2 regions of the Pseudonocardia sp. D17 genome follow, and region 2 is predicted to be linked to the other one. Evidence: riboswitches for the same ligand, from Rfam matches in the RefSeq annotation. Region 2 holds a riboswitch; the other holds the start of a gene.
The links. A riboswitch is a leader RNA that binds a small molecule or an ion and turns the genes downstream of it on or off. The one in region 2 is predicted to bind glycine.

Region 1 (4,206 bases), on a different contig from region 2:
CGGGCCGGTGGCCACGACGACGACGCGCATCCCCGCCATGACGGCCGACGCGGCGTTGGTGCCGTGCGCGCTCGCGGGGATCAGGCAGACGTCGCGATGGGCCTCGCCGCGGTCGCGGTGGTAGGCCGCGATCGCGAGCAGCCCGGCGAACTCCCCCTGACTGCCGGCGTTGGGCTGCAACGACACCGCCGCGTACCCGGTCAGCTCGGCGAGCCAGCGCTCCAGCTGCGCGATCAGCTCCAACGTGCCCGCGGCGTCGGCGGCCGGGGCGTGCGGGTGCAGGTCGGCGAACTCCGGCCAGGTGATGGGCTCCATCTCCGCGGTCGCGTTGAGCTTCATCGTGCACGAGCCCAGGGGGATCATCGTGCGGTCGAGCGCGAGGTCGGCGTCGGCGAGCCGGCGCAGCCAACGCATCAGGGAGGTCTCCGACCGGTGCGCGTGGAACACCTCGTGGGTCAGGTACTCCGACTCCCGGACGAGCCCGCCGGGCAGCGCGTCGGCCGTCGCCGCGTCGAGCGCCGCCACGTCCTCGACGGCCACCCCGAACGCGGCCCACACCGCCTCGACGTGAGCGACGGTCGTGAGCTCGGAGCAGGCGATCCCCACCACGTCGTCGTCGACCCTGCGCAGCAGGATCCCCGCGTCGTGGGCGGCGTCGACGACGTGCCCCGCCCGGCCCGGGACGCGCGCCTGCACCGTGTCGAAGAAGGCGTCGTGCACGACCTCGACGCCTCCGGCGCGCAACCCGGCGGCCAGCACGGCGGCCATCCGGTGCGCGCGGGTCGCGATGCGCCGCAGGCCGTCCGGACCGTGGTGGACGGCGTAGCAGGCGGCGACGACGGCGAGCAGCACCTGCGCGGTGCAGATGTTGCTGGTCGCCTTCTCCCGGCGGATGTGCTGCTCGCGGGTCTGCAGGGCCAGCCGCAGGGCGGGATGCCCGTCGGCGTCGCGGGACATGCCGACGAGCCGGCCCGGCAGCTGGCGGGAGAACTCCTGGCGCACCGACAGGTACGCGGCGTGCGGGCCACCGAAGCCGAGCGGCACGCCGAAGCGCTGCGTGGTGCCCAGCACGGCGTCGGCGCCCAGCTCACCGGGCGGGCGCAGCAGCGTCAGCGCCAGCAGGTCGGCCGCGACGGCGACGAGCGCGCCGCGCTCGTGCGCAGCCTCGATCAGCGCGGTCGGGTCGCTGACGGCGCCCGAGGCGCCCGGGTAGCTCAGCAGCACCCCGAACAGCTCGCCGTCGGGCAGCCCGGCGGCGAGGTCGGCCACGACGAGCTCGATGCCCAGCGGTGCGGCGCGGGTGGCGAGGACCTCCAGCGTCCGCGGCAGGGTGTCGGCGTCGACGACGAACCGTGGGCTCCGTGACGTCCCCGCCTTCCCCGCGCGGCGCAGCAGCGTCATCGCCTCGGCGGCGGCGGTGGCCTCGTCGAGCAGCGACGCGCCCGCGACGGGCAGCCCGGTCAGGTCGGCGACGGCGGTCTGGAACGTCAGCAGCGCCTCGAGCCGGCCCTGGCTGATCTCGGGCTGGTACGGGGTGTAGGCGGTGTACCAGGCGGGGTTCTCCAGCACGTGGCGGCGGATCACCGGCGGGGTCACCGTCCCCGAGTAGCCGAGCCCGATCATCGGGACGGTGAGGGTGTTGCGCTCCGCGAGCGCGCGCAGCTCGGCGAGCATCTCCTGTTCCGACGCCGGGGCCGGCAGGCTGGTCGCCTCACCGGCGCGGTCGCGGATCGACGCCGGGACCGTGGCGTCGGCGAGGGCGTCGAGGGAGTCGAGGCCGATCGCGGCGAGCATCGTCGCCAGTTCGTCCTCCCGCGGCCCGACGTGCCGCTCGACGAACGCGACGCCGCGTTCCAGGGAGACGAGGGACTCGCGCGGGGCGGTCGTGGCGCTGGTGGGGGTCGGGCTCATGGGGTCGACCTCTCGGGCGGCGGGCGCGGGCGTACTGCCCTCCCCCTCTGTCCCCGCTCCGTGACCGGAGCGCCTGAGAGATTCACCCGCGCGAGCGCGGGCTTTCCCCGTCGGCGGACGACGGTGACCCGGCGTCGCTTTCCAGAGGCGTCTCGCCCACGCGGTCCTGGTGCCTGAGAGGTTCCGGGGAGGAGTTGCTCCTTCGGCGCCCGGCACGTTCCGGGCTCTCCCGCGCGGGATCGGCGACTACGCGCGCCATCCTAGCCCCCAGCGGGGCCCGGGAGGGGCTCCGGAACTGTTCGACACGGTCGCGCCCCACCGGTCGGGTCGTGAGTGGCGCTCGTCGTGAGTGGCGACCATCGCCACTCGCGGTCCGCTGTCGGCGTTTCTAGCTGATCGCGCGGCGCGCCCGGCGGCGCGACAGCTCGTCCTCGGGGGCGTCGTCGACGGTGCCACCGTCGGCCCGCTCCACGGGGAAGTCCTTGATCGACCCGCTGATCTCGCGCATCGCGCCGGAGACGGCGATCCCGAAGACGCCCTGCCCACCCTGCAGCAGGTCGACGACCTCCTCGGGCGAGGCGCACTCGTAGACGGTCGTGCCGTCGCTGAACAGCGTGATGCCGGCCAGATCTCTTATCCCGCGGCGCCGCAGGTGCTCGACCGCGACGCGGATGTTCTGCAGGGACACCCCGGCGTCGAGCAGGCGCTTGACGACCTTGAGGACCAGCACGTCCTTGAAGGAGTACAGCCGCTGGCTCCCGGAGCCGGCGGCCCCGCGGATCGACGGGACGACGAGGCCGGTGCGGGCCCAGTAGTCCAGCTGACGGTAGGTGATGCCGACGACCTGGCATGCGGTCGGCCCGCGGAACCCGACCAGCTGGTCGGGCATGCCGTCGAGACCTTCGCCCACGAGGGGGTCAGGGAAGAGCTCGCCCTGTTCGGGCGCGTCGGGCGGCGACGCGTCCACGGCACTCCTTCCCGTCGGGTCGCGACGACCGCGAATCCCGTTCATCCACCCAACCGAACGATGCCGACCGTAAGCAAATGTGAGCAGTCGGTCAACGCGCCGCGCCGGTGGCGTCACCCGATCACGGGCGTGTCGGCCGGCGGGCGCCGCCGCGTCAGCCCGGCTGGGCGCCGCGGAAGTCCTCCGGCGAGACCGAGTCGAGGAACTCGCGGAACTTCTCGACCTCGTCCTCCTGCTCGTCGGGGATGACGAGCCCCGCCTCGGCGAGCACGCTCTCGTCGGCGTGGATCGGCACCCCGATCCGCAGCGCCAGCGCCACGGAGTCGCTCGGCCGCGCCGACACCTTCACGCCGCCGTCGAAGATCAGCTCTGCGTAGAAGGTGCCCTCCTGCAGGTCGGTGATCCGCACCTGCTCGAGTCGTCTGCCGAGGGCGCCGATCACGTCCTTCAACAGGTCGTGGGTCAGCGGGCGGGCCGGCTTGACGCCCTGCTGCTCCAGTGCGATCGCCGTCGCCTCGACCGACCCGATCCAGATCGGCAGGTACCGGTCGCCGCTCGTCTCCCGCAACAAGAGGATGGGCTGGTTGGCGGGCAGTTCGACCCTGACTCCCACGACGCGCATCTCGCTCATACGTCGCCTCCTCACCCATCGTGCGTCCGCGCTCCGCCCGCGTTCCCGGACCAGCCGGGCCGGGACCCGACCGCGTCCGCGAACCGTGCGGCGTCTGACGGTGATGACGCTACACGGGCCGCCTGCCCGACGCGCGCCTCCGGACGGGCAGTTCGCCACAGGATCGGTGTGTTCGGCAACCCTCGCCGACCCGGCGCGACCTGGCCGCCGGGGCCCGGACGCACCACGGCCGGCCCGTCGCGGTGCGTGACGACGCCGGGCGTGTCACACCGGATCGGGCCGGCCGTGGTGTCGGAGCGGACGCGGCGTCACTGACCGCCGGGCTCGCGGGCGCCGGTGAGGAAGATCAGCCGGAACTTGCCGATCTGCACCTCGTCGCCGTTGGCGAGGACCGCGGTGTCGACCGGCTCGCGGTTGACGTAGGTGCCGTTGAGGCTGCCGACGTCGACGACGACGAAGTCGCCGTCGCGGCGGAACTCCGCGTGCCGCCGGGAGACCGTCACGTCGTCGAGGAAGATGTCGCTGTCGGGGTGCCGGCCGGCGCTCGTCGTCGGCCGGTCGAGCAGGAACCGCGACCCGGCGTTGGGCCCGCGCTTGACCACGAGCAACGCCGACCCGGGGGGCAGCGCGTCGAGGCCGGAGACCGGCTGGTCCTGCGCCGGCTGCTCGACGTCGGCGAGGAAGTCGGCCCGGAAGA
Region 2 (4,206 bases):
GGGACTACAACAACCTGCGGATCGACACCCTGGTCGCGCCGATGTCGGTGCTCACCAACGTCGCCGGCCTGGTGCTGGCGCTGCTGGTGGCGCTGCGCGAGGGCGGTCCTGGAGTCGGCGCGGTCGTCGTGACGGTCGCGTACTTCACCCAGACCACCCGGATCCTGTTCGAGTTCAACCAGACCTACCGGCACCTCGAACGGTCGCTGACCGAGGCCGCCCAGTTCGCCGAGCTGCTGCTCGACGATCCGACGGTGGTCGACGACCCCGATCCGGAACCGGTCGCGGGCGGGCCCGCGGGCGTGACCTTCGACCGCGTCCGGTTCACCCACGCCGGCCAGGACGCGCCGCTGTTCGACGGGCTCGACCTGGTGGTCGCACCCGGGGAGCGGGTGGGGCTCGTCGGCCGTTCCGGCGGCGGCAAGACGACGATCGCGCGGCTGCTGCTGCGGCTGATGGACGTGCAGGGCGGCCGGATCCTGGTCGGCGGGCAGGACGTCACGCGGCTGTCGCAGGCCGACCTGCGCGGACTGATCGCGTCGGTGCCCCAGGACCCGGTGATGTTCCACCGCACGCTGCGGGAGAACATCGCGTTCGGCCGCCCGGACGCGACCGACCGGGAGATCCACGACGCGGCCCGCGCGGCGCACGTGCTGGAGTTCGTCGAGGGACTCCCCGACGGGTTCGACACGCTCGTCGGCGAGCGCGGCGTGAAGCTCTCCGGCGGGCAGCGGCAGCGGGTCGCGATCGCGCGGGCGATCCTGCGCGACGCGCCGATCCTGCTGCTCGACGAGGCGACGAGTGCGCTGGACTCGGAGAGCGAGGCCTTGATCCAGCAGGCGCTGTGGCGGCTGATGGAGGGCCGGACCGCGATCGCGGTCGCACACCGGCTGAGCACCGTCGCAGGCATGGACCGGCTGATCGTGCTCGACCAGGGCCGTGTCGTCGAGGAGGGCACGCACGCCGAGCTCCTCGCGCGCGGCGGCGGCTACGCGCGGCTGTGGGAGCGGCAGTCCGGCGGCTTCCTGTCCGAATGAGGCGGTCCCGGCCCGGGCGGCGCGGCGCGCTCCCCGGGCCGGTGTCGTCGGACCGGACGTCGCCGGACAGGGGTGTCGCCGGGCCGGGTGTCGTTGCCCTGTCTGCCCCGGCTGTCGCCGCGGTGTCGGTCGGCATGGCGATCATCTGACCGTCGGGCACGGGGCGGCAGCCGAGAGGGGGCGTCGCGGAAGGGCCAGGAAGGCGGGGACGGCCGCGGGCGAATACCCACGGGCAGCGCGATAACCCGCTGCGGGTGACACATGCGTTGCGGGTGCAATTTCCGACCATTCTGGGTGATCGGTAGAAACATGTCCACGACAATTCATCGGGACAATTCACCGGATGCCCGACGCGCCGCGCGGGTAGGACGCAGCGGTGGTGGCCGACGGTCACGCATGATGTCGGAGCTGAGCCCGACGCCGCCCGTTCGGGTCCCTGTGCACAGGGCTGACCTGCCTGGACCGGCGTTCGAGTGCCCGCTCCGGAGGCACGCTCTTGCCGGGCTTCCGCCGAGTGTGCGTATAGTGTGCGCCACACAACTGCATACGCTGCTCGAATCACAGCGGGAGATCTGGTCCGTTCCAGAGCCGTAGGAGCAATCCTCCCCGGGAATCTCTCAGGCTGCCGTACCGCTGTGACGAGGCAACTCTGGAAAGCGTTCCTCCCGGAATTCCGGGTGGACCACCGACGGGGCAAGTGGGGTCACCCCCACGAAATCTCTCAGGTCCGAAGACAGAGCGGGGAGACGGTGCACGACAGGTGCCATCTGTCCCCCCGACCTCGGAGTGAGCGTATGTCGATCTTCGCCGACCGTCACATCGGTCCCGACCCCGACGCCGAGCAGAAGATGCTCGAGGTGGTCGGTCACGCCGACCTGGATTCGCTCGTCGACGCCGCCGTGCCGCAGGGCATCCGCGCGTCCCAGTCGCTGAAGCTGCCGGCTGCGCTGAGCGAGCAGGACGCCCTCGCGGCCCTTGACGGCATCGCCGGGCGCAACCGCACCATGGTGCAGATGATCGGCCTGGGCCACAGCGACACGGTCACCCCGCCGGTGTTGCGCCGCAACATGTTGGAGTCGCCCGCCTGGTACACGGCCTACACGCCGTACCAGCCGGAGATCTCCCAGGGCCGCCTCGAGGCGCTGATCAACTTCCAGACCATGGTCGAGGACCTCACCGCCCTCCCGGTCGCCGGCGCGTCGCTGCTCGACGAGGCCACCGCCGTCGTCGAGGCCGTGCTGCTGATGAACCGCGCGAACAAGGCCGCCCCGGCCGGCGCGCGGATCGTCGTCGACTCCGAGACCCTGCCGCAGACGCTGTCGGTCCTGCACACCCGGACCGAGCCGGTCGGCATCCCGGTCGACGTCGTCGACCTCTCCAGCCCCGAGGCGCTCGCCTCGCTGGCCGAGGGCGACGTGTTCGGAATCGTCCTGCAGGCCCCCGGCGCCTCCGGCGTCGTCCGTGACCTGCGCCCGATCATCGCGGCGGCCAAGGACAAGGGCGCGCTCGTCACCGTCTCCGCCGATCTGCTGTCGCTGACCCTGCTCACCCCGCCCGGCGAGCTCGGTGCGGACATCGCGGTGGGTTCGACCCAGCGCTTCGGCGTCCCGCTGTTCTTCGGCGGCCCGCACGCCGGCTACATGTCCGTCCGCAGTGGACTCGAGCGGATGCTGCCCGGCCGCCTCGTCGGTGTCTCGCAGGACGCCGCGGGCCGCCCCGGCTACCGCCTGGCGCTGCAGACCCGTGAGCAGCACATCCGTCGCGAGAAGGCGACGAGCAACATCTGCACCGTACAGGCGCTGCTGGCCAACGTCGCGTCGATGTACGCCGTCTACCACGGCCCCGAGGGCCTGCGGGAGATCGCCGAGCGCGTCCACGCGCACGCCGCCGCGGTCGCCGCCGGTCTGCGCGCCGCGGGCGTCGAGGTCGTACACGGCGAGTTCTTCGACACCGTCACCGCGAAGGTCCCCGGCCGCGCGCTCGCGGTCGTCGAGGCCGCCGCCGCCGACGGGATCAACCTGCGCCACACCGACTCCGACCACGTCGCGGTCGCCTGCGACGAGGTCACCACCGACGCGATCGTCGCCCGCGTGCTCGCCGCGTTCGGCGCCTCGGCCGTCGCGGACGCGGCGGCCGCGCTGCCCGCCTCGGAGAAGCGCACCAGCCCGTACCTGTCGCACCCGGTCTTCTCGGCGCACCGCTCCGAGACCTCGATGCTGCGCTACCTGCGGCTGCTGTCCGACCGCGACCTCGCGCTCGACCGCACGATGATCCCGCTCGGCTCCTGCACCATGAAGCTGAACGCGACCGCTGAGATGGAGCCGATCAGCAAGCCCGGCTTCGCCTCGCTGCACCCGTTCGCCCCGGCCGACCAGACCCGCGGCTACGCCGAGCTGACCGACACGCTCGAGAACTGGCTCGCCGAGATCACCGGCTACGCCAAGGTGTCGCTGCAGCCCAACGCCGGCTCGCAGGGTGAGCTCGCCGGTCTGCTCGCCATCCGCGACTACCACCGCAGCCGTGGCGACGACCAGCGCACCGTCTGCGTCATCCCGTCGTCGGCACACGGCACCAACGCCGCGTCGGCCGTCCTCGCGGGGATGAGCGTCGTCGTCGTGGCCACCGCGCCCGACGGCAGCATCGAGCTCGACGACCTGCGCGCCAAGCTCGGGGCCAACAGCGGCCGCGTCGCCGCGATCATGCTGACCTACCCGTCGACGCACGGCGTCTACGAGACCGAGGTCCGCACCGTCTGCGAGCTGGTCCACCAGGCCGGCGGCCAGGTCTACATCGACGGCGCCAACCTCAACGCGCTCGTCGGGCTGGCCAAGCCGGGCGAGTTCGGCGGCGACGTCTCGCACCTGAACCTCCACAAGACGTTCTGCATCCCGCACGGTGGTGGCGGCCCCGGCGTCGGCCCGGTCGCGGTGCGCTCGCACCTCGCGCCGTTCCTGCCCGGTGACCCGCTCGACCCGAAGCGCGGCGCCGTCTCCGCGGCCGCGTACGGCTCGGCCGGCATCCTGCCGATCACCTACGCCTACATCGCGATGATGGGCCCGGACGGCCTCACGAAGGCGACCGCGTCGGCCGTCCTGTCGGCCAACTACCTGGCGCGGCGCCTCGACGAGCACTACCCCGTGCTCTACACCGGCCCGGGCGGGCTGGTCGC

Region 1: it holds a riboswitch for glycine, as region 2 does, so the genes downstream of both, gcvP (aminomethyl-transferring glycine dehydrogenase) here and gcvP (aminomethyl-transferring glycine dehydrogenase) in region 2, are expected to answer to the same signal.

Annotation. Positions count from the first base shown of each region.
Region 1 covers NZ_BPRG01000037.1:45,879-50,084, reverse strand. Annotated here, with positions in the region: gene gcvP (aminomethyl-transferring glycine dehydrogenase) at 1-1,911, opposite strand, end outside; glycine riboswitch at 2,063-2,153, opposite strand; gene PSD17_RS06500 (MerR family transcriptional regulator) at 2,300-2,923, opposite strand; gene PSD17_RS06495 (bifunctional nuclease family protein) at 3,033-3,509, opposite strand; gene garA (glycogen accumulation regulator GarA) at 3,818-4,206, opposite strand, start outside.
Region 2 covers NZ_BPRG01000008.1:58,533-62,738, reverse strand. Annotated here, with positions in the region: gene PSD17_RS01215 (ABC transporter ATP-binding protein) at 1-1,037, shown strand, start outside; glycine riboswitch at 1,592-1,680, shown strand; gene gcvP (aminomethyl-transferring glycine dehydrogenase) at 1,832-4,206, shown strand, end outside.